One region of the Pseudomonas sp. H1_F01 genome, then DNA from elsewhere that is predicted to be linked to it. Evidence: predicted binding sites of a transcription regulator. Region 1 holds the regulator's gene; each other region holds the start of a gene.
The links. Region 1 encodes FliA, which starts transcription of late flagellar genes. Its sites were predicted from a motif close to CTAAAGTTTNNNNNNNNNNNGCCGNTAA; they were not measured.

Region 1 (10,290 bases):
GCCCTTGACCGCCAGGTGCTCGGTCTGCACCGGAATGACCAATTGTTGGCTGGCTGCCAAGGCATTGACCATCAGCAAACCCAGCAACGGCGGGCTGTCGATGATCGCGTAATCGAAATCCTGCCACAGCTGCGCCAGACTCTTGGCGATCACCAGGCCCAACCCGCCCTGCCCCGGCGACTGTCGCTCCAGGGTGGCCAGGGCGGTGCTCGATGGCAGCAGGGAAATCCGCTCGTCGCTGGTGGACAACAGCAACTGCCCCGGCAGGCCCTCGGGCACAACGCCCTTGTGCAGGAACAGGTCGTAGTTGCTGTGCTCCAGGCTGTCGGGATCGTAGCCGAAATAGCTGGTCATCGAGCCATGGGGGTCCAGGTCGACAATGACCACGCGCTTGCCCGCCTCGGCCAGCAACCCGGCTAAAGCGATGGAAGATGTGGTCTTGCCCACACCACCTTTTTGATTGGCGACTGCCCAGACTCTCATTTGGATCGTTCCTCCCGGCCGAAACAGGCTCGACCGAGAAATAGCTCGGTTATAAAGCGGGTGACGGAGAATTGACGGCACTCTGTCTTCCCGGCGACTTGACCGGAGCCGGTGCAGTTTGTGTGCCAGCCCGCTTCAATGCCGCATCTGGAGTTGCTTTGGCCGTACCGGTACCGGTCAGGCTGCGACGCACATCGAGGTTGCGCGACACCACCAGCACCACCCGCCGGTTGCGCGCACGCCCCTCGGCCGTGGCGTTGTTGGCGACCGGCTGAAACTCGCCGTAGCCCACCGAGGCCAGGCGGCCGGGGTTCACGCCCTGCATCGCCAGCATGCGCACGATGCTCGCCGAACGGGCCGAGGACAGCTCCCAGTTGGTCGGGTATTGCGAAGTACGGATCGGTTGGTCGTCCGTGAAGCCTTCGACATGGATCGGGTTGTCGAAGGGCTTGAGGATCGCCGCGACCTTATCGATGATGTTGAACGCCATGTCGCTGGGCATGGCGTCGCCGCTGCCGAACAACAAGCTGGAATTGAGCTCGATCTCGACCCACAACTCGTTGCCACGCACGGTCATCTGGTTGGAGCTGATCAGGTCACCGAACGCCGCGCTGATATCGTCGGCGATGCTTTTCAACGGATCGCTACCGCCGGCGATACCGGCATCGACCTGTTCGCTGTCCTTGACCAAGGGCTTGGCCGGCGTGGTGGTCTTGGGGCGCTCATCGCCGATGGGAATCGGTTTGAGCGCGCGGTCGGAATCCGTGAAGACGCCGATCAACGCCTCGGAAATGACTTTGTACTTGCCTTCGTTGACCGACGAGATCGAATACATGACCACGAAAAAGGCGAACAGCAGGGTGATGAAGTCGGCGTAGGAAACGAGCCAGCGTTCATGGTTGACGTGTTCTTCGGTGTGCCTGCGACGTGCCATATTCCTTGTCTCCCATCAGTCCATGAAGCCCTGGAGCTTCAACTCAATGGAGCGCGGGTTTTCACCTTCGGCGATCGACAGGATCCCTTCCAGCAGCATTTCGCGATAGCGCGACTGGCGCAACGCGATGGACTTGAGCTTGGCCGCGATCGGCAGCAGCACCAGGTTGGCACTCGCCACGCCATAGATCGTGGCGACGAACGCCACGGCGATGCCGCTACCCAATTGCGACGGATCGGCCAGGTTGCCCATCACATGGATCAGGCCCATCACCGCACCGATGATGCCGATGGTCGGCGCGTAGCCGCCCATGCTTTCGAACACCTTGGCCGCTTCGATATCGCGGCTTTCCTGGGTGTAGAAATCCACTTCCAGGATGCTGCGGATGGCTTCCGGCTCGGCGCCGTCCACCAGCAATTGCAGGCCTTTGCGTGAGTAGCTGTCGGGCTCGGCATCGGCCACCCCTTCCAGCCCCAGCAGGCCCTCCTTGCGAGCGGTCAGGCTCCAGTTCACCACACGATCGATACCACCGGCCAGGTCGACACGGGGCGGGAACAGAATCCAGATCAGCACTTGCATGGCGCGCTTGAAAGCGCTCATGGGCGACTGCAACAGCGCCGCGCCAATGGTGCCACCGAGCACGATCAACGCCGCCGGGCCGTTGGCCAGCGCGCCCAAATGACCGCCTTCCAGATAATTGCCGCCAATGATGGCGACGAACGCCATGATGATGCCGATCAGGCTGAGTACATCCATTACAGGCAGGCCTCGACCAGGTGTCTACCGATGTCGTCCAATCCGTACACTGCGTCGGCGAGATCGGCTTTTACGATGGCCATTGGCATGCCGTAGATCACGCAGCTGGCTTCGTCCTGGGCCCAGATCGCACTGCCACCCTGCTTGAGCAGGCGCGCGCCTTCGCGACCGTCGGCGCCCATGCCGGTGAGCACCACCGCCAGAACTTTGTCACCGTAGGACTTGGCCGCGGAACCGAAGGTAATGTCCACGCAAGGCTTGTAGTTCAGACGCTCGTCGCCCGGCAGGATTTTCACCGCGCCGCGGCCATCGATCATCATCTGCTTGCCACCTGGCGCCAACAACGCCAGGCCTGGACGCAGGATGTCGCCATCCTCGGCTTCCTTGACGCTGATGTTGCACAGCTTGTCCAGGCGCTCCGCGAAAGCCTTGGTGAACGCCGCCGGCATGTGCTGGATCAGCACGATGGGGGCCGGGAAGTTGGCCGGCAACTGGGTCAGGACCCGTTGCAGCGCCACCGGGCCACCCGTGGACGTGCCGATAGCGACCAGCTTGTAGGCTTTGCGCTTGGGGGCCGGCGACGACGCACTGGCGGGCACCGGGCGAGCCGGCGCAGGGGCTGGTGCCGATGCACTGCGTACCGGTGCCGGATTGAAGCTGCTCGATGCAGTCGGCGCCGGGCTTGGCGCCGCAACAGGGGCTGGCGCCGGTGCGCTGTAGGCACCGACACGACGATTGCTGCGGGAAATGCTGTGGACCTTTTCGCACAGCAACTGCCGGACTTTGTCGGGGTTGCGCGAAATGTCTTCGAAATTTTTCGGCAGGAAATCCACCGCCCCGGCGTCCAGCGCATCGAGGGTCACTCGGGCGCCTTCATGGGTCAGGGACGAGAACATCAATACCGGGGTCGGGCAGCGCTGCATGATATGCCGCACGGCCGTGATGCCATCCATCATCGGCATCTCGTAGTCCATGGTGATCACGTCCGGCTTGAGTGCCAGGGCCTGATCGATCGCCTCTTTGCCGTTGGTCGCGGTACCGACGACCTGAATACTCGTGTCCGCCGAAAGAATTTCCGAGACGCGGCGGCGGAAAAACCCCGAATCGTCCACCACCAGGACTTTAACTACCATAAACACTCCGTTAGACGAGGCGCGGCCCTGGGCCACGCCCCTCCAGAATCAAATACGCCGGGCGGCGTAACGCTTGAGCATGCTTGGCACATCGAGAATCAACGCGATGCGGCCGTCGCCGGTGATGGTGGCGCCGGACATGCCCGGGGTGCCCTGGAGCATCTTGCCCAACGGCTTGATGACCACTTCTTCCTGGCCCACCAACTGGTCGACGACGAAGCCGATCCGCTGGGTGCCCACCGAAAGGATCACCACATGGCCCTCGCCCTGCTCCACATGAGCAGCGGAGCTGACCAACCAGCGCTTGAGGTAGAACAGTGGCAGTGCCTTGTCCCGTACGATCACCACTTCCTGGCCGTCCACCACGTTGGTGCGCGACAGGTCGAGGTGGAAGATCTCGTTGACGTTGACCAGCGGGAAGGCGAAGGCCTGGTTGCCCAGCATCACCATCAGGGTCGGCATGATCGCCAGGGTCAGCGGGACCTTGATGACGATCTTCGAGCCCTGGCCCTTGGTCGAGTAGATATTGATCGAACCGTTGAGCTGGGAAATCTTGGTTTTCACCACGTCCATGCCCACGCCACGGCCCGACACGTCGGAAATCTCGGTCTTGGTCGAGAAACCCGGGGCGAAGATCAGGTTGTAGCACTCGGTGTCGCTCAGGCGGTCGGCGGCATCCTTGTCCATCACACCGCGTTTCACCGCGATGGATCGCAACACGTTCGGATCCATGCCTTTGCCGTCGTCGGAGATCGACAGCAGGATGTGGTCGCCTTCCTGCTCGGCGGCCAGGATCACCTTGCCGCTGCGGACCTTGCCCGAGGCTTCGCGCTCTTCCGGCGACTCGATGCCGTGGTCGACCGCGTTGCGCACCAAGTGGACCAGCGGGTCGGCCAGGGCCTCGACAAGGTTCTTGTCGAGGTCGGTCTCTTCACCCACCAGTTCCAGGTTGATTTCTTTCTTGAGCTGGCGAGCCAGGTCGCGAACCAGGCGCGGGAAGCGCCCGAAGACTTTCTTGATCGGCTGCATCCGGGTCTTCATGACCGCGGTCTGCAGGTCCGCCGTGACCACGTCGAGGTTCGACACGGCCTTGGACATGGCTTCGTCCTGGCTATTGAGGCCCAGGCGCACCAGACGGTTACGCACCAGCACCAGTTCGCCGACCATGTTCATGATCTCGTCCAGGCGTGCGGTATCGACCCGAACGGTGGTCTCGGCTTCGCTGGCCGGTTTTTCCGCTGGCGCAGCCGCCGCAGCACGGGCAGGTGCCGGGGCCGCAGTGGCAGCAGGCTTGGCGGGTTCGGCCTTCGGTTCCGGTGCCTTGGCAGCGGGTTTGGGCGCAGCCTTGGCTGCTGGAACAGCAGTGGCGGTAGTGCCGGCAGCAGGAGCAGCCGCGGCCTTCCCGACTTCTGTAAACTTGCCTTTGCCGTGCAGTTCGTCGAGCAGCGATTCGAATTCGTGATCGCTGATCAGGTCGCTGCCAGCCGCGGCGGCAGCCGGCTTGGCTGGCGTCGGCGCGGAAGCGATGGCCGAATCCAGCGCGTCAACGGCAAACGTGCCCTTGCCGTGCAACTGATCGAGCAAGGCTTCGAATTCGTCGTCGGTGATGTCGGAGTTGTCGCCCGCCGCTTTCGGGGCAGCCGGAGTCGCCGCTGGCGTGACCGCATCGGGAGCGAACTGGCCTTTGCCATGGAGCTGGTCGAGCAATGACTCGAACTCGTCGTCGGTGATTTCATCACTGGCGTCAGCTGTTGCATTGGCGGGCGGCGCAGCAGGTGCCGCCGGCGCTTCGGCTTGGGCCTTGACGGCGTTCAGCGAATCCAGCAGTTGTTCAAATTCGTTATCGGTGATGTCGCCCGACTCTTCGGCGACCGGCTCTTCAGCCACTGCCTCGGCAACCGGAGCCGCTTCATCAGCCGATTGCGGCTCCGCCAGGCGTGCCAGCGCGGCGAGCAACTCAGGCGTGGCAGCGGTGATCGGCGAGCGCTCACGCACTTCGCTGAACATGCTGTTGACCGCATCCAGCGCTTCAAGCACCACGTCCATCAGTTCCGAATCAACGCGACGCTCACCCTTGCGCAGGATGTCGAACACGTTTTCGGCAATGTGACAGCACTCCACTAGCTCGTTGAGCTGGAGGAAGCCGGCGCCTCCTTTTACAGTGTGGAAACCGCGAAAAATTGCATTGAGCAGATCCGCATCATCTGGTCGGCTTTCCAGCTCGACCAGCTGTTCGGACAGTTGCTCTAGAATCTCGCCGGCCTCAACCAGGAAATCCTGAAGGATCTCTTCATCGGCGCCGAAGCTCATTAATGGCTGCTCCTAAAACAGGGCTAAAACTCAGAATCCAAGGCTGGACAGCAAATCGTCCACATCGTCCTGACCGGACATAACGTCTTCTCTTTTATCGGCATGAATCTGCGGACCTTCACCCTGAGAGAGATGTTTTTGTGGATCTTTTTCAGCAAGCATCGCTTCACGGTCGTGTTCGATGCCTGCAAAGCGGTCTACCTGGCTGGCCATCAACACCAGTTTGAGCAGGTTACTTTCCACTTCGGTGACCAGTTGGGTCACACGCTTGATCACCTGGCCGGTCAGGTCCTGATAGTCCTGAGCCAGCAGAATATCGTTGAGGTTGCTTGCCACCGCGCGGTTCTCGGTGCTGCTGCGCGCCAGGAAACCGTCGACCCGACGGGCCAACTCCCGAAACTCTTCGGCGCCGACTTCGCGCCGCATGAACCGACCCCAGTCGGTGCTCAAGGCCTGGGCTTCTTCGCTCAGGCCGTTGACCAGGGGCGTTGCGCTTTCCACCAGGTCCATGGTGCGGTTGGCCGCGGCCTCGGTCAGCTTGACCACATAACCCAGACGCTCGGTGGCGTCGGTGATCTGCGAGACTTCCTCGGCCTGCGGCATATTCGGGTCGATCTGGAAATTGACAATCGCGCTGTGCAATTCACGCGTGAGCTTGCCCACCTCCTGATACAGACCGCGGTCACGGGTCTGGTTGAGCTCATGGATCATTTGAACCGCATCGCCAAAACGACCTTTTTCAAGGCTGTCGACCAGTTCGCGGGCATGTTTTTTCAGGGTCGATTCGAAATCACCCATTGAAGATTCGTTATCCATAGCTCCCCCGTGGCGCCGTTAACCGATGCGTTCGAAGATTTTTTCAATCTTCTCTTTCAACGCCTGGGCCGTGAAGGGTTTGACCACATAGCCGTTTACACCGGCCTGGGCCGCTTCGATGATCTGCTCGCGCTTGGCTTCGGCAGTGACCATCAGCACCGGAAGATGCTTGAGTTTTTCGTCGGCACGCACCTGGCGCAACAGGTCGATACCGGTCATGCCCGGCATGTTCCAGTCGGTGACCAGAAAATCGAAGTTGCCACTGTGCAACATCGGGAGCGCAGTGGTCCCGTCATCTGCTTCGGCCGTGTTGGTGAACCCAAGGTCACGCAACAGGTTTTTTATGATCCGCCGCATCGTTGAGAAGTCATCAACGATGAGGATTTTCATGTTCTTGTCCAATTCGACCTCCAAGCAGTCTTAAACGCGCCCAGCACCTGGACGCGCCATTTCAATCAATCCGGCACAACACTCGACAACGGTCTGGAGCACCACGGATGGAGACTGGCACAGCACCTGCCAGGCCAGCCTCGTTCGCAGTGTCCCCACACTGCCTGTCAACGCGCTCGCCACTCCCCCAAACGCCCCCGCAAACGGGCCGCGCACTGGCTGTGTAACTGGCTGACCCGCGATTCGCTGACCCCCAGGACCTCACCGATTTCCTTGAGGTTCAGCTCTTCGTCGTAGTACAGCGCCAAGACCAGCCGCTCACGCTCCGGCAAATTGGCAATCGCTTCCGCCAGCGCGCTCTGGAAACGTTCATCTTCCAGGTCACGCGACGGCTCCATGTGAGCACTCGCGTTATCCTCGTGCAGCCCTTCATGTTCGCCGTCCTGCAACAGGTCGTCGAAACTGAACAGGCGGCTGCCCAAGGTATCGTTCAAAATCCCGTAATAATCGTCGAGACTCAACTGGAGTTCGGCCGCAACCTCGTGATCTTTAGCGTCACGCCCGGTTTTAGCTTCAATTGCCCGAATTGCATCACTGACCATGCGGGTATTGCGGTGTACCGAACGCGGCGCCCAATCGCCCTTGCGGACTTCATCGAGCATGGCACCGCGAATGCGAATACCGGCATACGTCTCGAAACTCGCGCCCTTGCTCGCGTCGTATTTGTTCGACACTTCGAGCAGGCCGATCATGCCCGCCTGGATCAAGTCTTCAACCTGGACACTGGCCGGCAACCGCGCCAGCAAGTGATAGGCGATACGCTTGACCAGTGGCGCGTAACGCTCGATCAATTCGTATTGGGCGTCCCGTGCCGATTTTTTATAGAGATGGTTGTAACCGCTGGCTGTCATAGCACGGGCCCTGCTGTTTGTTGCACAAGACGCTCGACGAAAAATTCCAGATGCCCGCGAGGGTTGGCCGGCAGTGGCCAGGTATCGACCTTCTGGGCGATGGCCTTGAACGCCAGCGCGCATTTGGAGCGTGGAAAGGCTTCATAAACGGCACGTTGCTTCTGGACGGCCTTGCGTACGCTTTCGTCGTAAGGCACTGCGCCGACGTATTGTAGGGCGACGTCCAGGAAGCGATCCGTGACCTTTGTCAACTTGGCGAACAGGTTGCGTCCTTCCTGCGGGCTCTGGGCCATGTTGGCCAGGACGCGGAAGCGGTTCATGCCATAGTCGCGGTTAAGCAACTTGATCAGGGCATAGGCGTCGGTGATGGACGTCGGTTCGTCGCAGACCACCAGCAGCACTTCCTGGGCCGCGCGGACGAAACTGACGACCGAGTCACCGATACCGGCTGCGGTGTCGATCACCAGCACATCGAGGTTGTCGCCGATGTCGCTGAAAGCCTGGATCAGGCCCGCGTGCTGGGCCGGGGTCAGGTGAACCATGCTCTGGGTGCCTGAGGCAGCCGGCACGATGCGAATCCCGCCCGGCCCCTGCAACAACACGTCACGCAGCTCACAGCGCCCTTCAATCACGTCCGCCAGCGTGCGTTTGGGTGTAAGCCCCAACAACACGTCGACGTTCGCCAGGCCCAGGTCGGCGTCCAGCAGCATGACCCGTCGGCCAAGCTCTGCCAGAGCCAGGGACAAGTTCACTGACACGTTAGTCTTCCCGACGCCACCTTTGCCGCCGGTCACCGCGATCACCTGTACGGGATGCATGCTGCCCATGTTCGTTCTTTACCTTGTCTTACTTAGACGGAGGCCACATTACTGGCTGCGCGTTCGCATACGGAACAATGCATGGCAGACCATCGATGTAGGTACAAAAAATATTCATGATTACCTCAGCCGACCTGCTTGGTCGGGCTGTGGTAGATATCAGCGAACATATCAGCCATGGCTTCTTCGCTGGGTTCTTCCTGCATTTGCACACTCACGGCACGACTGACCAGTTGATGACGGCGCGGCAGATGCAAATCATCCGGGATCCGCGGCCCGTCGGTCAGGTAGGCCACCGGTAATTCATGACCGATCGCCAGGCTCAACACCTCGCCCAGGCTTGCCGTTTCGTCCAGCTTAGTCAGGATGCAGCCGGCCAGCCCGCAGCGTTTGTAGCTGTGGTATGCGGCGGTTAGAACCTGTTTCTGGCTGGTGGTTGCCAACACGAGATAATTTTTTGACTTGATACCGCGTCCGGCCAGGCTTTCGAGCTGCATGCGCAGGGCTGGATCGCTGGCTTGCAGGCCTGCGGTATCGATCAGCACGACGCGTTTGCGCAGCAGCGGCTCCAGCGCCTGGGCCAGGGACTGGCCCGGATCCACATGGGTCACCGACACATTGAGGATCCGGCCGAGGGTCTTGAGTTGCTCCTGGGCACCGATGCGGAAACTGTCCATGCTCACCAGGGCAATGCTCTGGGCGCCGTACTTGAGTACATAACGGGCGGCGAGCTTGGCCAGGGTGGTGGTCTTGCCCATGCCGGCAGGACCGACCATGGCAATTACCCCGCCTTCTTCCAGCGGCTCGACTTCCGGGGTCGCGATCATCCGCGCCAGGTGCGCCAGCAACATGCGCCAGGCCTGGCGAGGCTCTTCGATACCATTGATCAGCGCCAGCAGGTCCCGGGACAACGGGCCGGACAGGCCGATGCGTTGCAGGCGACGCCACAGGTTGGCCTGGGCTGGACGGCTGCCTTGCAGCTGGTTCCAGGCCAGGGAGCCGAGCTGGACTTCCATCAGCTCGCGCAGGCTGTTGAGTTCAAAGCGCATCGAGTCCAGGGCGCGCGGATCGACACCCCGGGCAGGCGCCGCGGGCGCCGGCTCAGGACGACGCGGTTCGGCGTGGGCCTGCTCGATCAGCGGTTCGGCAGCCGTCAACGGCAGGCCGGCCGTCAGCGGCTGACCGGCGAACAATTGACGATTGGTGCCTGCCGCGGCCTCGCCTTCACTGCTGCGCAGGCTCAACTCGGCCTGGGCGCTGGCGATGCGCGATTGAGTCTTGCGCAGCTCATCTTCGAGTTCCATGTTCGGAACCCGCGGGGCCAGCGCAGACAGTTTGTAATCCAGGGCCGCCGTCAGCTCGACACCGCCGGCGATACGACGGTTGCCAATGATGGCTGCTTCAGCGCCCAGCTCGTCACGAACCAGTTTCATGGCCTGACGCATGTCGGCGGCGAAAAAACGCTTCACTTGCATAAACCACTACCTCAGCCGTTGGGCCCTACTGTCGCAACGATGGTCACTTGCTTGTTGTCCGGTATTTCCTGGTACGCCAGCACATGCAACCCCGGGACCGCGAGGCGCCCGAATCGCGAGAGCATCGCGCGAATCGGGCCGGCCACCAGCAGGATCACCGGTTGGCCTTGCATCTCTTGCCGCTGGGCTGCTTCGATCAGCGAACGCTGCAGCTTCTCGGCCATGCTTGGCTCCAGCAGGACACCCTCTTCCGAGCCTTGTCCT
Region 2 (10,290 bases), 1.4 Mb from region 1:
GTCTGGGTGACCATGCTGCCGGCGGTCTGGCTGCTGATCTGCACCACCACCGCGGGCCTGATCAAGCTGTTCGACGCCAACCCGGCGATCGGCTTTTTGGCCCTGGCGCGCAAATACAACGATGCCCTGGCCGCCGGCCAGGTCCTGGCCCCGGCCAAGAGCATCGAGCAGATGCAGCACGTGGTGTTCAACGCCTACACCAACGCGACGCTGACGGCCTTGTTCCTGTTCGTGGTCTTCAGCATCCTGTTCTACGCGCTCAAGGTCGGTATCGCCGCCTGGGGCACCAAGGAACGCACGGACAAGGAAGCGCCATTCCAGGCCTTGCCGGACGCTTGATAGGGGATTGCAACGATGTTCAATGACTTGAGTCGCCTGGGTAAATACCTCGGTCAGGCCGCCCGCCTGATGGTCGGAATGCCCGACTACGACAACTACGTCGAGCACATGCAAACCAAGCACCCGGACAAACCGTTGATGGACTACGAGGCGTTCTTTCGCGAACGCCAGGAGGCCCGTTACGGTGGCAAGGGTGGGCCCAAGTGCTGTTGAGTTGAGGTAGCCTCGAACCCCATGTGGGAGCGGGCTTGCTCGCGAAGGCGGTGGATCAGCAGCATTGATGTTGACTGACCCACCGCCTTCGCGAGCAGGCTCGCTCCCACAGTTGTTTTTGGGGTGGTCTCAAGATGTGCATACACCACAGATCCCCTTTGGGAGGATCTCAGGAGTCGTGCGAGCGCTTCATCACTCCGCCAACAACACCGCCGCATCGAAGCCCACCCGCAAGTTGCCCCAATGACGGCCGCCGAAGAAGAACGGTACGTCGATCTCGGTCATGATTTCCCCGGTATCGCGCAGGTAGGTCTGCAGCAGGAAACGCTGGACGTTGCCCGCCGCGCGCAGGCCGATCGGGTCGTTGAAGATTCGCTTGTTGCGGCACACCGGCAAATCCACCACCCGGTCGCCGGTTGGCGGCTTGGAGACCCAGCTGTTGTTCACCGGGCAGTAGCCCTTGCTGTCGACAATGAACGAAACCTTGCCACCCGGCGTGCTGCGGGTGAGTTTGTCGCATTCTTCCTGGCAAACCTGGGCAAAGCGTTCGGTGTAGCTGGCCATGTACTGCTTGGGGTCGGTGCCGGGAATCGGTTGGTAATTCTGATCGAACAGATTCAGGCCTTCACTTTGCAGCGCCTCCAGGCGAACCTGGAGCGTGTCGCGGCACTGACTGGCCCGGGTGATGGCGGCATCCAGCTTGCCGTGGCCGAGCACGAAGCGACCCAACAGCGCCTGGACCTTTTCGGCCACGCCGGACAGGTCGCGGGTGGCCGTCGCCGAATGCTGCATGCGCTGGTCGATCAACTGACTGTCGGCGTGAATCTGGGTGACCCGGTCGTTGATCCCCGTGTTGCTGTCGGCGAACTGCTGGATATGGGTCGCGATGTCCGCCAGCTTGCCGTTGGTGGATTCGAAATCACCGATCATGCTTTCAAAATGACCGGAGGCGCGTTCCACCACTTTCTGGGTTTCCCGGGCGCTGTGGCTGATCTGGGTGGTCTGTTCGTGGGTGGAGCTGACTTCATCGAGCATGGCGTCGATGTTGCGTGAGATGTCATCGGTGGCCCGGCTGACGTTTTGTGCCAGGGTCCGCACTTCATCGGCGACCACCGCGAAGCCACGGCCGCTTTCGCCGGCCCGGGCGGCTTCGATGGCGGCATTGAGGGCCAGCAGGTTGGTCTGGGCAGAAATCTGTTGGATCAACCCGACAATCGACTTGATGCTTGAGGAACGCTGGTTCAAGGCGCTCACCAGCGTGGCAAATTCACCGAGGCTGTTGGAGATTTCGCTGATGTTGCCGGTCACTTCCAGCAGCTCGGCGTAGGAGTCGCGGGCCATGCTCAGGTTCTGGGCGGTGGTGCTGGAGATGCCCTGGGTCTGGCGCGAGACTTCTTCGATGCGGCCCACGGCGGTGTTGCTCTGGTCCATCACCTCCTTGGCGAAGCGGGCCTGGTGGGTGGCACTGTCGCTGGAATCGCTGATGTTCTTCAACGAGCGGGCCGATTCGACGGCGATGTGCACGGTCAGTGCCTGGACGTTGCTGATGATCTCCCGCTGCTTGGCCAGGAAACGGTTGCAAGTGCCGGCCAGCACGCGGATCTCGTCGTGAGTCACCAGCGGCAGGTCCTTGGACAGGTCACCTTCGCCGTTGGCGATCTCTTCCAGGGCCTTGGTCATGGCGGTGACGGGGCGCACGATGAGATGGCGGAAATACCAGACCATGAAGCTGATCATGCCCAGCGTCAGGAACGCACCGAAGAGCAGGGCATGGGTGAGGCTGTCGAGCCGGCCTTCGATCTGCCCCAGCAAGGCGCCGTCCAACTGTGCGTCGCGCAACTGCAGCACGATCTCGGCGCGAGCGCTGAGGGCCACCCAGTACAGCAAGCCACTGACCAGCACCAACAGGAAAAGGCTCGACAGTTTTTTGGTGAGGGTATCGAAAAACTGCATCTCGATAGACTCGTACAAGGCCTTTAACGTCTGCATGCCGCTGCTCCTGGGCAAAAAAATCTCTCAATGGAATACATTCGACCGCGCACGCCAAAGCTTTAGGGCGGTGGGGCGATTTGATATCACCGTTCGCGAAATCCGTGGGCGCGAGCTTGCTCGCGATGGCGGTGGGTCTGTTGCATTGATGTTGGATGTACCGCCGCTATCGCGAGCAAGCTCGCTCCCACGGGGGTTTGGGGACGATCAGCATTTGATACAAAAGATTTACTGGGAATGATTCTCAAAGTATATTTGCTCTCATTAACGTCCCTTCTATGAGTGCGCGTCTTGAAACGTTCCACCCCCCTCGCTAATCGCAACGTCTTTATCAAGTGTGTGTTGCCAACGCTGTCCTGCTGCTTCATTGCCAGCCCGTTGTGGGCGCAGGACGCTCTCGAACTGCCGGCCACGGCCATCCAGGGCAGTCGCGTCACTCAGGAAGAGGGCTATACGACGTCGCAAGCCAGCACGGCGAGCAAGAGCGATGTACCGATCAAGGAAGAAGCGCAATCGATCAACGTGGTGACCCAGCAGACCCTGGCCGACTATCAGGTGCGCTCGCTGAGCGACGCGATGAAGTTCGTCAGCGGCGTCAGCCAGGGCAACACCTTGGGCGGTTCGCGAGACTCGCTGGTCAAGCGCGGGTTTGGCACCAACGACGATGGCTCGATCCTGCGCGACGGCGTGCGCTCGAACCTGGGGCACAACTTCAGCGCTACCACCGAACGGGTCGAAGTGCTCAAGGGCCCGGCCTCGATGCTGTATGGCGCGCTTGAGCCAGGCGGCCTGGTCAACGTCATCAGCAAGAAACCGGAGTACACCCAAAGCACCACGTTGAGCGGCTCGGCCTATAGCGAAGGCGGCGGCACCATGGCCCTGGACACCACTGGGCCGCTGGGCGACACCGGCCTGGCTTATCGCCTGATCGCCGAGCGCGGCCACGAGGACTACTGGCGCAACTACGGGGTCAACGAGAGCACCCTGGTGGCGCCGTCCCTGGCTTGGACGGGGGAGCGGGCTTCGTTGAATCTCAGCTATGAGTACAACGAATATTCCAATCCGTTTGATCGTGGGACGGTGTTCACCAATGGGCATCCGGCCGATATCGATTACGACAAGCGTCTGGATGAGCCGTGGGCCAAGAGCGTGGGGATTCGCGAAACGGCGACGGCGCGGTTTGAGTATGAGTTGAGCGAGGATTGGAAAACTCGCGTGACCTATGGCTGGAACAATGATCGGTATAGCCTTTCGATTGCGCAGCCAAGTCTGTCGAAAACCGGCGTTTTTCAGCGAGCCGCCAACGGCGCTCATTACGATGACGAAACCCGTTACGCCAGCTGGGACTTCATCGGTAAACAGGAGCTGTTCGGCCAGCGCCATGACGTGTTGATCGGTGCTGATAATCAGGTGTCGGACCAATACCGTGGCAAGACCTACCGTGGGGCAGTGCGGGGGGGCTTCGATATCTCTGCGCCGGTGTACGGCGGCCTGGGAGAGCCCAGCGTCATCAGCCCGACCCAAAGCAATCTGAGCAATCAGCTGACTTCCAGCTCGGTCTACCTTAAGGACAACTGGCACCTGAATGATCGTTGGATCCTGGTCTTCGGTGGTCGCTACCAGCATTACGATCAGTTCGCCAAGCAAGGGTTGGTCACCAGGGTGCCGGTCCGCGACGACAACGGCGATGCCTTCGTCCCGTTCCTGGGCCTGGTCTATAAAGCCACCGGGGAGCTGTCGCTGTATGGCAACTACAGTCGTTCGTTCAAGCCTAACGACACCGTGGACGACAACCTCAGTACCTTCAAGCCGGAGGAGGGTCGTAGCTACGAAATTGGCGCCAAGTACGATCCGCTGCCGGGCCTGAACATCAACCTTGCGCTGTTCGATATCGAGAAGAAAAACGTCGTGACGTCCTCTACGGTCAACGGCGTAACGCTGGCAGAAGCCGCGGGCAAGGTCGGCTCCCAAGGCCTCGAACTCGACATCACCGGTCGTCTGGCGGAACGTTGGGATTTGATCGGGACTTATGCTTATACCCACACTGAAATCCTCGATGACCCGAAAAACGAAGGTCACCGCCTGTCCGATGCGCCCAAGCACACCGCCAGCCTGTACTTGTCGCACCACTTGAACGTCCCGGCCGAATTCGGTGCCTGGCACGCCGGTGCCGGTGCGCGTTACGTCGGCGAGCGTGCGGCTAACGCGGCCAACGATTTCTGGCTGAGCAGCTACACCGTCGCCGACGCCTTCCTGCGCTGGGAGTCGCCGGTACTGGGGCACAAGACGTCGCTGCAACTGAACGTCGACAACCTGTTCGACAAGCAGTATTACCCGTCGTCCACCGGCAGCCAACTGCAAGTCAATGTCGGTGAGCCGCGTACTGCCAAGCTGAGCGCCAGCGTGACGTTCTGATTCGGCTGCGCTGAAACACAAAATGCCCGGGACCTGCGTTCCGGGCATTTTTGTATGGCAGTCAGAGGCTAAGCCGCCGTGCTGCCAACGGGAGCCTGCGTGGTACCGTATTTAACGCCCGCCCTGAGCGCATGACGAAGCTTCAGCGCCGGTCGCTCGACCGCATAGTACGAAACACCACTCATCGCGAACGACAGCACCAGCACCGCCGTGATGATCAGGATGCTGTACTCCACCGGCCAGAATGCCCGCAACACGTACATCACCACAAAATGGTTGAGGAACACGCCGTAGCTGATATTTCCCAGGAACTCATCGAGCCGGTGATGCTTCAACCTGCTGAGCAGAAAAACCGCTGGCAGGCCCAGAGCAATGCCCAGGGTCACCTCGGCGTTGAACGGCCGACGCGGAATGATCCCCACAACAATGGCGAGAAACATCAATGCTGCGACGAATCCGGTAACGAACGCGATCCACAGCCCCTTGGCCTGGGCCCGATACAGGTAGCTGCCGCAAAGGAAAATGAACAGCACGCCCGGCAGCAGGCGGTAGCCGTAGATGTCGGTGTCGAGGTAGCCCAGCGAGGCGACCATGAACACCGTCACGGACAGCGCAAAGGCTATACCCCGCGTCTTGTAGAGAATCAGGAACGGGATCAGCAGGTAAAAGCACATTTCCAGGCCGAGGGACCAAGCGGGTGGCAGGATCTCGGGCACGGTGATGCCAAACATGTAGAAACCCAACGGCACGATCGGCAGGCTGGTGGCGATGTTTTCGAGGGTCAGGGCGGCTGCCTGGGGCGTTCCCGGCAGAAGGAAATGTATCACCGCGCAGGACAGGACGAAGTACACCAGAAACTGTGGGTACAGCCTGAGCAATCGATCCATGTAGAACAGGCCGATCTGGCCCGGGGTGTTGTAGGTCCTTTCGATCAGCGAGGTCATCACGAAGCCGCTGATGATCAGAAAGGACACCACGGCAACGACGCCGGGGTTAAAACCCATGAACGTCATGCCCATATGAGAAACCGCTACCAGCATGGCCAGCAGCAACCGATAAACTCCCACGCGCATCATCCTTAAACAAATTGCGCGGTAAATTATGTGGCTTTGCGAGCCGTTGATAGCAGTTTGCGGGGCGGCGGCGGGGTAGTGGGGGGAATTGTCACATTTGACACATATGTTTCAATTGGATGGCCATCGCGAGCAAGCTCGCTCCCACAGGGCCGTCGGTGCACACAAATATTGCGTACGCCGTGGAACCTATGTGGGAGCGAGCCTGCTCGCGATAGCGATGTCACTGATCACCGAAACGCTGGCACCACCTGCTGGATAAACAGCTCCAGGGATTTTTTCTTCTCGGCATGGGGCAGGCTGTTGTCGCACCAGAAGCTGAACTCATCCACCCCCAGTTCCTGGTAATACTTGATCCGCTCGATGATTTCCTGCGGGGTGCCGATCATGGTGTTCTTGCGGATGTTCTCCAGTTGGAACTCCGGGCGCTCGGCGAATTTTTCTTCCGGGCTTGGCGCGAGAAAACCGTTGACCGGCACTTGTTTGTTGCCGAACCAGGCATCGAAGGTGCGATAGAACTTCGAGATCGCCTGGGCGCCGACCTTCCAGCCTTCGGGATCATCCACCGCATGCACGTGGGTGTGGCGCAGCACCATCAATTGCGGGCGCGGCACGTCGGGGTTGTTGTCCAGGGCGGCCTGGAACTTGTTCTTCAGGTCCAGGACTTCCTCATCGCCCTTCATCAACGGCGTGACCATCACGTTGCAGCCGTTGGCGACGGCGAAGTTGTGGGAGTCCGGGTCGCGGGCGGCGATCCACATCGGCGGATGAGGTTTGCGGATTGGCTTGGGTACGCTGGTGGAGGTTGGGAATTTCCAGATCTCGCCGTCATGGGCGTAATCGCCTTGCCACAGGGCGCGCACCACCGGGACCATCTCCCGCAGGGCCTGGCCTCCGGAGGAAGCCGGCATGCCGCCGGCCATGCGGTCGAACTCCACCTGATAGGCGCCCCGGGCCAGGCCGACTTCCATGCGGCCATTGCTGATCACGTCCAGCAGTGCGCATTCGCCGGCCACCCGCAGCGGGTGCCAGAACGGCGCGATGATGGTGCCAGCGCCCAGGTGGATGGTGGTGGTCTTGCCGGCCAGGTACGCCAGCAGCGGCATCGGGCTTGGCGAAATGGTGTATTCCATGGCGTGGTGTTCGCCGATCCACACGGTGCTGAAACCGCCGGCCTCGGCCAACAGGGTCAGCTCGCTCAGGTCTTCGAACAACTGGCGATGGCTGATGCTTTCGTCCCAGCGCTCCATGTGTACGAACAGGGAAAATTTCATGGCGCTATCTCTTGTAGTTGACGATCGGTTCAGGCGAGGACAGGCAGGGCGCCCATCTTGCCGTGGCAATAAACCAGCGGCCCCGGTGTGTGCTGCGGGACGATCAGGTTCTTTACGGCGCCGACCATGATGGCGTGGTCGCCGCCTTCGTATTCGCGCCACAGTTCGCATTCGATGATGGCGGTGGCATTGCTCAGCAGCGGATTACCCAGTTCGCTCAAGGTCCATTCGATGCCCTGGGCCTTGTCCTTGCCTTTGCGGGCGAAGGCATAGGCTTCATTCTGCTGGCCTCCGGAGAGCAGGTGGATGGCGAAGCGCTTGTTCTTGATCAGTACCGGATAGGAGTCGGAGCTGTAGTTGGGGCAGAACAGCACCAGCGCTGGCTCCATCGACAATGAGCTGAACGCGCTGGCGGTGAGGCCGACGATCTGGCCGTCGTCATCGAGGGTGGTGATCACGGTCACGCCGGACGGGAACGAGCCCATGACTTGTTTGTAGACGCTGGCATCGATCATTGGACGATCCTCGGGCTTTATCGGTTGTGGGCGCGCAGTGTTCATCAGTGGGCACCTGCGGCCTTGTTCAGGTCGCTCTCGGCCCATTGGGTGTAGACGCAAGCATCGGCGGTGGCCCAGCGCACACGCACCGGGTCGCCGGCCTTGAGTGGCATGCCGGCGGCGGACAGCGCCTTGACCGTCATGGCCGTGCCGCCAGACGTCACCACGCTGCAGGTCTGGCTTTCACCCAGGAACAGCACTTCGACGACCTTGGCCGAAACCTCATTCCAACCGGCTGCCAAGGGTTCCTGGGCGGCCTGTTCGACGCTCAAGGCGAGGGCTTTTTCCGGGCGCACCATCAGCAGCACGTCCTGGTCCGTTTGCAGGCCGGCGGTCAGGCGGATCGACAGCGACTGGCCTTCGAAGGTCGCCACTGCGTTGCCCTGGGCCTTGAGCTTGAGGAAGTTGGAGTTGCCCAGGAACGAGGCCACGAAGGCGTTCGGCGGGTTCTGGTAGAGGTCATAGCCGCTGCCCAGGCCGACGATCTTGCCGTGGCTGAAAATCGCGATGCGCTGGGACAGACGCATGGCTTCTTCCTGGTCATGGGTGACGTAGACGATGGTGATGCCCAGGCGTCGATGCAATTGGCGCAGTTCATCCTGCAAGTCTTCCCGGAGCTTTTTGTCCAGCGCGCCGAGGGGTTCGTCCATCAGCAGGATGCGTGGTTCGTAGACCAGTGCCCGGGCAATCGCCACGCGCTGCTGCTGGCCGCCCGACAGTTGCGAAGGGCGGCGATGGGCGAACTCTCCCAGTTGTACCAGTTTGAGCATGGCGTCGACCCGACGTTCGCGCTCGGCGCCGGCCAGTTTGCGAATCGCCAGCGGAAAGGCAATGTTGTCGCGCACCGACAGATGGGGGAACAACGAGTAACGCTGGAACACCATGCCGATGTCGCGTTTGTGCGGCGGTACGTTGACCAGGGATTTTCCGCCTACCAGGATCTCGCCGCTGCTGGGGGTTTCAAAGCCGGCCAGCATCGACAGCGTGGTGCTCTTGCCCGAGCCGCTGGAGCCGAGGAAGGTCAGGAATTCGCCGTCCTGGATCTCCAGGGAAATATCGTCCACGGCGGCAAAGTCGCCGTAGTGCTTGTTCAGGTTGCGCAGGCTGACCAGGGTCTTGTTGTTCTGTTGTGCGGGGTCTTTGACGGCACTCATCGTGTTCTCCTAGGCGCTCAGGCGCTGATTTCATTGCGCCGGCGCAGGGCGGCGGCGATCACCATCACCAGGACCGAGAGGCCGATCAGCAGCGTCGAAGCGACGGCGATCACAGGCGTCAGGTCCTGGCGCAGGGTGGTCCACATCTTGACGGGCAAGGTTTGCAGGGTCGGGCTGGCCATCATCACGCTCAGCACCACCTCATCCCACGACACCAGGAACGCGAACAGGGCGCCGGCGACCATGCCTGGGCGAATGGCCGGGAAGGTCACCTTGAACACCGCTTGCAGGCGTGAGGCGCCGCAGATGACCGCTGCGTCCTCGATGGACTGGTCGAACAGCTTGAGCGAGTTGATGATCGAGATGATGGTGAACGGCAGTGCGACGATGACGTGGCTGACCACGAACGCGAACATCGTCCCGGTGTAGCCCAGCTTGAGGAACAGCGCATACACCGCCACGGCGATGATCACCAATGGCACGATCATCGGCAGGGTGAACAGGCCGTAGAGCATTTCCCGGCCCGGGAAGCGTCCACGTACCAGGGCAAACGCCGTTGGCAGGCCCAGCGCCACGGCGCAGACGGTGGTCAGCACCGCGACCTTGAGGCTGGTCAGTGCCGCGTTCATCCAGTCGGGGTTGGAAAAGAACTGGCCGTACCATTTGAGCGTCCAGCCCGGTGGCGGGAAGACCAGCCATTGGGACGAACCGAACGACAGCAGTACGATGAACACGATCGGCAGCAGCAGGAACAGCGCGATCAGGCCGGTGGTGAAATACAGGCCGAACCGCATGCGCCGGCTCATGGCATTGGGAGTCAGGAGCATGACGGCTTACCTCGCGTTGCTGGCACCCACCGGGGATTCCGGCTGGAGCTTCAGGTAGAAGTAGAACAACACCAGGGTGATCGCCACCAACAAGGCTGCACCGGCGCTGGCCAGGCCCCAATTGAGGAACGACTGCACCTGCTGGATGATGAATTCAGGCAGCATCATGTTCTGCGCGCCGCCCAGCAGTGCCGGGGTCACGTAGTAACCGAGGGACATCACGAACACCATCAGCCCACCGGAGAACAGCCCCGGCCGGCACAGCGGCAGGAATACCCGGAAGAAGTTGGTCCAGGGGCTGGCGCCGCAAATCGAACCGGCCTGCAGGATCATCGGGTCGATGGCCTGCATGGTCGCCTGCAACGGCAGGACGATGAACGGGATCATGATGTAGCTCATGCCGATCACCACGCCGGTGAGGTTGTGCACCATCTCCAGCGGCTGGTCGA
Region 3 (10,290 bases), 1.9 Mb from region 1:
CGAGGTTTCGAAGACCACGTAACTGAGTCAGGTTGCAGTCCAATGCTCCGGCACTGGGGCCGTTGTTGTTCAGCACCACGTTGAGCTGCGTCATGTTGTTGACCAGGTTGCTGTTTCCCAGCAGACGGGTGTTTTGCAGCAAGCCGCCTTGGGCCACTTGTTGCAGGGTGCTGCCCTGGTTATGGCTGGCCTGGATCGCCATTTGCACGCCGCTGCCGGTGGCGGTGACCGCGACACTGCCGGCGGCGTTGCTGCCGCTGATGGTCTGGCCCTTGGTCAGCAACTGGCCTTGGGAAGGCACGAGTGCCGGGGCCTGGTTGCTCTCTTTTACGTTGATGTTGACGTTGTTGTAGGCCGTATTGCCGTCTCCGGCGGCGCGTACGCTCTGGGTCACGCCCTGGCTCGTGCCAAGGCCGGCGCCACCGGTAATATTGCCGCTGCCCTGGTCCGGAACGCTGCCGTTACCGGTCTGCTTGATGGTGGAGACATAGAATTCGGGTTTGACGGTGGCAGCCTGGATCTGCATGGCGCTGGTGGCGCCGATCAAGTCGCCGCTGGCGTTGCGCCAGGTACTGCTCATGACGATGCCGAAGCTGATGACTCGGCCGGGCATGACATAACGACCGCGCAGCTCGGCAAGCTCCTGGTCCTTGACTTCGATGGGTTTGAAGCCCGCATGGGCGTAGCCCGAGGCGGTCGCGAGCAGGCAGGCCAGCGACAGCCAGTGTGAGGTTTTCATGTGCTGCTCCCGGAGCGTCCTGCTCCTTTTTGTACTTATGTTGGCAGTTGGTCGGCGATTAAAAAAAGTCGCTCTGTATGAAGCCGAAATCCATCAGTTCCGCATCCCTGACCGGGTTGAAACCGTCCAGCTTGTTACGGGCGGTCAAGGGTTGAGGAGGGCTGCGTAGTGCATTGGTCTTGTCATAGCCCGGGCCGACGATCGCAAAGACGATGCCGTTCCAGCCTTTGATGAACTCATCATGGGCGTAGCGCTTGTGGCCCAGCACCGGGTCGCCGATGTAGACCCATTGCTTGTCGGCCCGCTGCAACACCACGAAGTGCTTGTAGCCGCGTATTTCCATCAGGACCACCACCGGAATCGTCACCGCTTCGAGTTTCTCTGGCGGTATCCGGTAGCCTCGGGCGCGCATGCCGATGGTTTCCACGTAGCGCTTCATGTCCAGCATGGAAAACCCTTGGGTGCGAACCAGATTCTGGTCGGCATTGACCAACATGCCTTTGATGACGTGCTCTTCATCGACGTCAAGCCAATAGGCCTGGCGCAGCACCGTGGCCAGCGCGGCGGCACCGCAACTGAAATCGGTTTTCTGTTCGACGATGTCGCTGAATTTGCGTTCGCGTACGCTTTGCACCGGTTTGTAGACCAGCATGCCGCCAGGCAGGGCGGCCACAGGCATCTGCGCTGCTTCGGCCGCGCAGGCCAGGCAGAGCAGCAGGGAAACGGCAGTGACACGCATGATCAATACGCCTAGTGGGCATCCAGGAAAAAGCCCCCTGTGGGAGCGAGTCCGTGGGTGCAACGCTTGCTCGCGATAGCGGTTTTACAACCAACAGAGGCGTTTTATGTAACGACCTCATCGCGAGCAAGCTTTGCTCCCACAGACTCGCCCCTACAGCGGTACTTTTTTACATGCAAGCCTTGCAGCCGGCAGCGATGGACAGCGAGTTGCTCTGCTGGTTGCCCACGCCTGCCGACACGTTGGCGCCGCCGTTACCGGAGAAGCCGTTCATTGAGTTGGTCATGGTGGCGTTGTTGATCACAGGGTTTTTCCAACCGTCGCGGGTCAGCACCTGCTGGGTGTTGCTGCCGGCCAGTTCGAAGGTCCCCACGGCGGAGAACTTGAACTTGTCGTCATCGTGACCGCCGCCATAGCCGCCGCCTTTGTTGTCCCAGCCGCCGTGATCGTCTTCGGCGGTACCGGTACCTTTGGCCTTGAACGTGCCGGAGGCGCTGTAGGTGCTGGTGAGGGTGTCGGTCTTGTAGGTCCGCACGCCTTTGTTGTCGACCACAAGGCCGGTGGAGGACTGGTCAGCCGCGGCAGAGGCCTGTGCGACACGGCCCCCGGATACGGCGATGGCCAGGTTGTTTTTCTGTTGGTTGAAGTTCCCGGCGGTCACGTTGATGCCGATGTTGCCGGAGCCATTGTTGCCCGCATTGGTGAGCGAGGCGTTGTTTTGCGTCGAGTTGTTCTTGACGTAGTTGTTGTTATTGACCTGCGTGGCGCTGGAGGCGGCGACAGCCGAGCCGAAGATGAAGCTTTCGTCGGCGGTGGCCAGGGCGGCGGCGTTGTCTTGCTGGTTGCCGTCGCCGCCGGCAATGTTGGCGCCCATGTTGCCGTTGCTGCCATTGAGCGAGTCAGTGGCTTCAGCGGTGTTTCTGGTGGCCTGGTTGGTCACCACGTTGCCGTCGCTGTTCTGCTCATCCAGCACCGTAGCCCCAGCGCCGGCATTGATGGAGAGCAATTGATCCAGCGTCGGCCCTTGCTGATGGCCGTTGCCATGACCGTGACCATTGCCATGGCCATTATTGTTGTCGTTTCCTCCAGCCTGTGCCGCCATTGTCATGACCGCGGCGAGAGCGAAAACCAATGGTTTGAGTGCCATTGTAGGTTTCATGGTGTTTCTCCTTGCGTGTCGTTGGTTAAGTGTCGGTACTTTCTTATGTAGCCTCCGGGTCAATCAGCAACCCGGATGCTCAGGGTGTTAGCCATACGGTTTCCCACCCCTGCGCTCTGGTTCACCTGGATTACCCCTCGGCTGCCGGTGAAGGCCTGGTCGCTGGTAACGACCTGGCGACTGCCGGTTGGGGTGCCAGTTGCTCCTGAGTTCGGTAGCAACGCCACGTTCTGTTGAGACAGGGCGCTGTCATCAATGCTCTGCGGATGGGCGCTGATGCCCACCCGCATGACATTGGCCATCTGGTTGTTGGCCCCGGCGGACTGGTTGACGCCCAGTACACCGTTGCCGTTGGTGAAGGAGTTGCCGCCGATACGGGCGGTGGCGTTCATGGAAGGGTCGGCCGGCGTGTCGACGCGTTGCTGTACGCGGGTGCTGGCCTGGGCGTGGCTGCCAATGGCGATGGCCCGGGTGTTGGTTTGCTGGATCTGGTCGCCGGCGGCCTGGTTGACGTTGAAGTTGCCGGTGTAATGGCTGCCGGAATCCTGCAGGTTGGCGTTACTGACCACCGCAACACCTGGATCGGCAAATACGGTGAAAGAACTGAGCAGGGAAAGCATGAACAGGGCGAGCAGAAACAGCACGGGCTTCATCTCACTGGCCTCCCGCCAGCCGACCCAGCGGGGCCAGGCCGGAACTCAGCGAGCGGTTGATGGTGCCGGAGATCGCGCCGCCGCTACCGCCACCGTGACCGGCATTCATGCCCGGCATACCGTTGGGATTGCTCACGACGTTCAGGCCTTGCACGCCGGTATTCGGGTTGACGGTGTTGCGGATCGACGAGCCGCTGGCCACGCTGGCAAATTCGCCATCGCTCAGTTCGGTGCTGGCGGTCGCCTGGTGGATTCGTTCGGAGGGGTTGGCATTGACGGTGGTCGGGTAGGGATCTTTGCCACCGTTGCGACCAATTGCGATGGGCTGCACGTCACGGTTGAGGACAATGACGCCGTTGCCCTCGGCCTGCGCTGGCAGACTGAGCGTTGCGCTGGCGGCGCAGCCGATCAACAGCAGACAGGTCAAACTTCTCTCGAAAGTCCCCACGGCATCGATTCCTTCTTCGGTGGGCTGGCCCTGGTCCAGCGTTGCGAAGTGGGGCAGAGCAGGTGTCGTGCCGAGTTTTGAAATACCTTTAAATTCAATGAGTTGTATTTTTCGACGGTATGCCGGGTGGAAGGGGTGTTTCAGCGCTGAGACACGGCACAGGGTGACTAACCGGTCACTTACTGTTCCAGGCCTCTGAATCCAGGCTTTTGGGCGGGTGTTTCAGAAACTTGACAGTCTTGATGGCAATTTGATGAAGCGGCGTTGGATCCGGGTTTGGAGCGACTGCGCTGTTTCAAGAATGGAACAGATCACCCCGCGATCAGGCTTGAAGCAGCTGGCTAACGACGGCGAACACTTGCTGTTGGCGTTGCGCCCAATCGCCTTCAATGACCTGGAACGGTTGCCGGTGTCCGCTCAGCCAAGCCTCGATCGCTTCAAAAAACGCCAGCCGTTCAGCCAGTTCAGGTTGGCAACGCAAGCCGTCGCCGGTCCATTCGACCTGCTCGGGGCTCAGCAGCAGGTGCAGGTCATAATGGCGGGCCAGCAGGGCCGGTTCGAGCCAGTCCGGGCAGTCGCCGAACAGGGTTTGGCTCCAGAGGATGTTGCTCAACAGGTGAGTATCGAGGATCAACAGCGCCGGACGGCGGGCACGCGCTTCATCTTCCCAGGCCAGTTGGCCGGAGGCGATGTCGGTGATGTCGGCCAGGCAGGTATCGCGTTGGGTCTGCTCCATGAAATGGCGCACGTACTCATCCACCCGCACGCCACCAAAGTGTTCCTGCAATTGCGCCGCCAGCCAACTCTTGCCGCTGGATTCCGGGCCGGTCAGCACCACTACCTTCATGCGCGCAGGGCCGGATCGGCGCGCCATTCCCGCCAGCCTTGCACGGCCAGCAGGGTGAACAGGGCGTAGAGCGCCGCTGTCAGGTGCAAGCCCTTGTAGATGAACAGGCCGACGAAGATCACGTCCAGGACGATCCACAGCGGCCAGCATTGCACGCGTTTTTGCGCCATCCACCACTGGGCCACGAGGCTGAAACCGGTGAGCGCGGCATCGAGCCAGGGCTGGGCGGCATCGGTCCAGTGGGCCATGGCGGCGCCCAACAGCAGGCTGCCTGCCGCACCGATAGCCAGGCCGAACAGCACTGACGACCCGCCGAGGCGGCTGACCTGGCGTCCATCATGATTGTGCCCGGCGCGGGTCCATTGCCACCAACCGTAGAGTTGCAGCACCGCGTAGACAACCTGCAGCAGCATGTCCGAGTACAACTTCACCTCGAAAAAAATCCAGCTGTACAGCAACACCATGACCAGGCCGATCGGCCAGCACCAGGGGTTCTGTTTGACGGTCAACCAGACGGCGATCACGCCGAGGGCTGCGGCAAACAGTTCAAGCCCGGACATGGCGGTTCCTTGGGGAAATGGAAGAGGGCGGCGATTGTAAACGCTATGGCGTGGACAGCTCCAATACCAATGTTGAATGTACCGTCGCTATCGCGAGCAAGGGATTACGATCGTTCCCACGCTCCTGCGTGGGAATGTCGCCAGGGACGCTCTGCGTTCCGCTTCTGGAATGTGACGCAGAGCGTCACGGGATGCATTCCCACGCGGAGCGTGGGAACGATCAAATCAAACCGCATTCGCGAGCAGGCTCGCTCCCACAGGGGTGGTCTACCGATCTTCAGACCCGGAACTGCGTGAGCAACCCGTTCAACTGTTCACTCAACGCCTTGAGACGGGTGCTTGCCTGGCTGGATTGTTCGGCGGCCATGGCGGTGCTGTGGGACAGGCCGGCGGCCTGGGTGACGTTCTGGTTGATGTCTTCCACCACATGGGCCTGTTGCAGGGTGGCGCTGGCGATGGAGGCGTTCAGGCTGTTGAGATTGCGCAGGGCCTGGCCGATGGCGTTGAGGCTGGCACCGGCCAGGCCGGCTTGTTCAATCGTCAGTTGCGAGGCACGGCTGCTGTCGCTGATGACTTTCACGGCAGCTTCGGAATGGCTTTGCAGGCGCTCGATCATCGCCTGGATCTCTGCAGTGGACTTCTGCGTACGCTGGGCCAGCAGCCGCACTTCATCGGCGACCACCGCAAAGCCCCGGCCTTGTTCGCCGGCACGGGCGGCTTCGATCGCGGCGTTGAGAGCCAGCAGGTTGGTCTGCTCGGCAATGGAGCGAATCACCTCCAGCACGCTGCCAATCTGGGTGCTTTCACTCGCCAGGGTGCGGATCACTTCCACTGCCTGGTCGATGGTCTGGGACAGGCGGTCGATCTGCTGCAAGCTGCCATCGATGTTGACCTGGCCTTGCTGGGCCTGGGATTCGGCGTCGCGCATCTCACTGGCCGCGTGCTCGGCGTTCTTGGCCACGTCCTGCACGCCATAGGTGACTTCATTGATCGCGGTCGCTACCAGTTCCATTTGTTGCGACTGCTGCTGGCTGCGTTCCTGAGCCTGCGCCGCGTCGTTGCCCAATTCGCTGGAAGATTGCCCCAGCGCACTGGCCGAAGCTTGCAGTTGGGTCACCACTTGCCGCAGCTTGGCGGTAAAGGCGTTGAAATGCCGCGCCAGTTGCGTGACTTCGTCCTGGCCGTGGGTGTCGAGGGTGCGGGTCAGGTCGCTCTCGCCGCTGGCGATGTTGGCCATGGCGTTGACCGTTTCCTGCAACGGGCCGACGATGCTGCGCACGATCAGGGTCAACAGCAGGCCCATGAGCAGGGTGATGATCAAACCGACCACCGAGGCCTTGATTACCTGGGATTGGAACTCGGCCTGGACGTCATCCACGTACACGCCTGAGCCGATGATCCAGCCCCAGGGTTCGAACAGTTGGACGTAGGAGGTCTTGCCCACCGGGGCCTCGGCGCCCGGTTTCGGCCAGAGGTAGTTGATCATGCCGGCGCCCTTGGACTTGGCGATGGCAACCATCTCGTTGAACAGCGCATAGCCGTTCGGGTCGCGGATGGCCGAGAGGTTCTGGCCTTCAAGCTTCGGGTTGGCCGGGTGCATGATCATGACCGGCGTCAGGTCGTTGATCCAGAAATAGTCACTCTGGTTATAGCGTAGGCCACGCACGGCGCTGAGGGCCTGCTTTTGCGCGGCGTCACGGGTCAGGGTACCGGCCGCTTCCAGGCCTTGGTAGTAAGTCAGCACGCCGCTGGCGGTCTGTACCACATGCTGGGTTTTCTGCACCTTGGCTTGGTAGAGGTCGGTGTGGATCTGTTTAAGCATCAAGGCGCCGAGCGTGAACAACATCACGATGGCCACGACCAGGATGAGCCACAAGCGTCGGCTGATCGACACACTGCGCAAGCTATTCATACGCTGTCACTCCGGTTTTTTATTCTTGTCATATCGACGGCCGGCACTGTAGCGCCCGGCCGCTATCGGTAATTGACCTGAGTCACAACGCGGCAGCGTTATCAGGGCTTGTCTGATAGGATTTCGGCCCCGCAGCGCAAAACCTGAGCCGGTTCTCATTTTTCATTGGTTTTTTTTGAAAGGTCGCGGTTATCGTGCACCCGCTGCGGGGGTACCTGCATGACACTTGAATATTGATAAGACCTGCATGAACAGCGTCTTTTTTGGGGGATGAATGGATTTGTGGACTGCCTTTTCGGCATTGATTCTTGGCGTAGTGGAAGGCTTGACGGAGTTTCTGCCGATTTCCAGCACCGGGCACCAGATCATTGTCGCCGACTTGCTTGAGTTCGGTGGCGAGCGCGCGATGGCGTTCAACATTATCATCCAGCTCGGCGCGATCCTGGCGGTGGTCTGGGAGTTCCGCCGCAAGATCTTCGACGTGGTGCTGGGCCTGCCGACACAACCCAGCGCCCGCCGCTTTACCGCCAACCTGCTGATCGCCTTCCTGCCCGCCGTGGTCTTGGGCGTGCTGTTAGCCGACTGGATCCACCACTACCTGTTCAACCCGATCACGGTGGCCACCGCGTTGGTGGTGGGCGGCCTGGTGATGCTCTGGGCCGAGAAGCGCCAGCACCAGGTGCACGCTGAAACTGTGGACGAGATATCCTGGAAGGACGCGCTGAAGGTCGGCCTGGCCCAATGCATTGCGATGATCCCAGGCACCTCCCGTTCCGGTGCGACCATCATCGGTGGCCTGCTGTTCGGGCTGTCGCGTAAAACCGCTACCGAGTTTTCGTTCTTCCTGGCGATGCCGACCATGGTCGGCGCGGCAGTCTACTCGGGCTACAAATACCGTGAGTTGTTCGTCCCGACGGATTTCCCGGTGTTCGCCATTGGCTTCGTCACGGCGTTCATTTTCGCCATGATTGCGGTCAAGGGCCTGCTGCGATTCATCGCCAGCCACAGCTACGCCGTGTTCGCCTGGTATCGAATCGCCTTCGGCCTGTTGATCCTGGCAACCTGGCAGTTCGGCTGGGTAGACTGGACCGCTGCCAAGCCATGAACGAATCAGGCAGCCGCAAACGCGCCGGGCGCAATGCTGAAGGCAGCGTGCAGCACCTGCGGCTCAAACTGATGGTGTTTGCGCTGCTCTGTGCCTTGCCGTTGTTCGGTTCGCTCCTGTTCGGGCTGCGGGCGGTGTCGTGGGTGCCGATGGTGGCTTACGGCGTCGTCAGCGTGGTGGCGTTCCTGCTGTACTGGAGCGACAAGCGCAAGGCGCGCGCCGACACCTGGCGCACCCCGGAGAACGTGCTGCATGCGGTGGAGCTGGCCGGCGGTTGGCCCGGAGCCTTGCTGGCCCAGCAGCTGTTTCGCCACAAGACCCGCAAAGTATCGTTTCAGGTCGTGTTCTGGTTCATCGTGCTGCTGCACCAGGTGTTCTGGATCGACCAATTGTTCCTGGGCAGCTATCTGTTCTGAATGGCTAGAGCAACAAGCCCACCTGCGTGCGCTTGGGCAATTTGCTGACCACCAATTGGTGTGAGCGTTGCAGCAGACCACGCAGCTCTTCGGCACCCAGCGGGTAGGGCACCTGCATGATGACCCACTGGGCCCGCGCCAGGTAAGGCGCGGGATGAATGCCCGGCCGGTCGCAATGGCCCAGGAACAGATCCTTGTCGACCTTGAACGCCAGCGAGTCGCCTCGCAGGCCCTGCAGGGCGAACATCTTGTTCCCGGCAATGGAAAATACCCGTACGCCACCCCATTTGTAGTCCTCCCTGGCGCCGGGCAGGCCCAGGCAAAACTGCGCGACATCCTCTTCGCTCAACCTCATATCGTTCTATCTCCACAGCCCTCGAAGGCTTCCACCAAATGATCGATCCATGCACGCACCGCTGGCAGCATGCCGCGCCGATGCGGGTAGACCGCCTGGAGCCAGCCATCGGGCGATGACCATCCAGGCAAGAGTTCCACCAGTGTGCCGTCCTGCAATTCCTGCTCGCAATACATGCTCGGCAATAAAGTGAAGCCCAGGCCGGCGAGGGTACAGGCGCGGCGCACAATGAAGTCGTCAATGCCCAGGCGGGCTTCCAGGCCCAGTTCCACACGCTGCCCATCTGCGCTGACCAGGCGCAGGTGCACCTGGCGATCGGCTTCCAATGCCCCCAGCACCGGCAACTGTTTGAGGTCATCCGGGGTTTCGATCCGCCGTCCTTCGACAAAGGCCGGGCTGGCAACCATCATCAGCCGCGCCTGGCGCAGGCGCCGGGTCATCAGCAAGGGATCCTCGTCCCCCAGGTCGCGCACGCGCAACGCCACATCGATGCCTTCACCGATCAAGTCCACCCGCCGGTTGAGCAGGGTCATATCCAGTTGCACCAAAGGGTATTTCACCAGGAAGGTTTCGATCACTACCGGCAGAAACTGGTGGGCCAGCCCCACCGGGCTCGACACCCGCAATCGGCCACGGGGTTCGCTGGACATGCTCGCCACCGCTTCGTCGGCCATCTCGGCCTCCAGCAACATGGCCTGGCAATGGCGCAGATAACGTTCGCCGACCGCGGTCAATTTCAATTGGCGGGTGGTGCGCTGGAGCAACCGGGCGCCGAGGCGTTCTTCCAGCTCGGCGATGCGCCGCGACAGTCGTGACTTGGGAATGCCCAGCAACCGTCCGGCCGCCGCGAAACCGCCGGCTTCGACGACTTTGGCGAAGTAGTACAAGTCATTGAGGTCTTGCATGTTGAACTCGATTGTCCTGTCAGTAGGACAAACTATCGCATTTGTGCTGACTTATCGATCATTGGCTTCATCGATAGGATTGTCGCCAATTGATCGCCCGGTTGCGGTCCTCACTTGGAGAGCACTGACATGAAACTGCTGCACATCGATTCGAGCATCCTCGGCGACAACTCCGCTTCCCGCCAATTGAGCCGTGAAGTGGTTGAAGCCTGGAAAGCCGCCGAGCCAGGCATCACGGTGACTTATCGCGACCTGGCCGCTGACGCCATCAGCCATTTTTCCGCCCAGACCTTGATCGCCGCTGGCACCAGCGCCGAGTTGCGCGACGCGGCCCTGAAGCACGAAGCTGACCTTAGCGCCGAGACGATGGCAGAATTCCAGGCGGCGGATGCGCTGGTCATCGCTGCGCCGATGTACAACTTCAGCATTCCGACTCAACTCAAGGCCTGGAT

Region 2: a site for FliA is predicted at 2,580-2,607, ahead of AB4O09_RS16440 (methyl-accepting chemotaxis protein). Genes of this name have one in related genera too.
Region 3: a site for FliA is predicted at 7,178-7,205, ahead of AB4O09_RS14600 (methyl-accepting chemotaxis protein). Genes of this name have one in related genera too.

What each region holds. Positions count from the first base shown of each region.
Region 1 is NZ_CP162823.1:5,031,803-5,042,092, forward strand. It holds gene AB4O09_RS22665 (ParA family protein) at 1-483, opposite strand, end outside; gene motD (flagellar motor protein MotD) at 533-1,417, opposite strand; gene AB4O09_RS22675 (flagellar motor protein) at 1,433-2,173, opposite strand; gene AB4O09_RS22680 (protein-glutamate methylesterase/protein-glutamine glutaminase) at 2,173-3,306, opposite strand; gene AB4O09_RS22685 (chemotaxis protein CheA) at 3,355-5,616, opposite strand; gene AB4O09_RS22690 (protein phosphatase CheZ) at 5,647-6,432, opposite strand; gene AB4O09_RS22695 (chemotaxis response regulator CheY) at 6,451-6,822, opposite strand; gene fliA (RNA polymerase sigma factor FliA) at 6,990-7,733, opposite strand; gene fleN (flagellar synthesis regulator FleN) at 7,730-8,560, opposite strand; gene flhF (flagellar biosynthesis protein FlhF) at 8,677-10,026, opposite strand; gene flhA (flagellar biosynthesis protein FlhA) at 10,038-10,290, opposite strand, start outside.
Region 2 is NZ_CP162823.1:3,585,685-3,595,974, reverse strand. It holds gene AB4O09_RS16450 (carbon starvation CstA family protein) at 1-339, shown strand, start outside; gene AB4O09_RS16445 (YbdD/YjiX family protein) at 355-552, shown strand; gene AB4O09_RS16440 (methyl-accepting chemotaxis protein) at 745-2,541, opposite strand; gene AB4O09_RS16435 (TonB-dependent siderophore receptor) at 2,833-4,956, shown strand; gene AB4O09_RS16430 (acyltransferase family protein) at 5,025-6,032, opposite strand; gene AB4O09_RS16425 (LLM class flavin-dependent oxidoreductase) at 6,260-7,303, opposite strand; gene AB4O09_RS16420 (flavin reductase family protein) at 7,333-7,818, opposite strand; gene AB4O09_RS16415 (ABC transporter ATP-binding protein) at 7,863-9,014, opposite strand; gene AB4O09_RS16410 (ABC transporter permease) at 9,032-9,841, opposite strand; gene AB4O09_RS16405 (ABC transporter permease) at 9,848-10,290, opposite strand, start outside.
Region 3 is NZ_CP162823.1:3,162,448-3,172,737, forward strand. It holds gene AB4O09_RS14565 (hypothetical protein) at 1-739, opposite strand, end outside; gene AB4O09_RS14570 (C39 family peptidase) at 798-1,478, opposite strand; gene AB4O09_RS14575 (hypothetical protein) at 1,648-2,637, opposite strand; gene AB4O09_RS14580 (hypothetical protein) at 2,697-3,290, opposite strand; gene AB4O09_RS14585 (hypothetical protein) at 3,292-3,738, opposite strand; gene AB4O09_RS14590 (AAA family ATPase) at 4,061-4,585, opposite strand; gene pnuC (nicotinamide riboside transporter PnuC) at 4,582-5,145, opposite strand; gene AB4O09_RS14600 (methyl-accepting chemotaxis protein) at 5,423-7,057, opposite strand; gene AB4O09_RS14605 (undecaprenyl-diphosphate phosphatase) at 7,332-8,162, shown strand; gene AB4O09_RS14610 (DUF1294 domain-containing protein) at 8,159-8,578, shown strand; gene AB4O09_RS14615 (MmcQ/YjbR family DNA-binding protein) at 8,583-8,933, opposite strand; gene AB4O09_RS14620 (LysR substrate-binding domain-containing protein) at 8,930-9,838, opposite strand; gene AB4O09_RS14625 (FMN-dependent NADH-azoreductase) at 9,968-10,290, shown strand, end outside.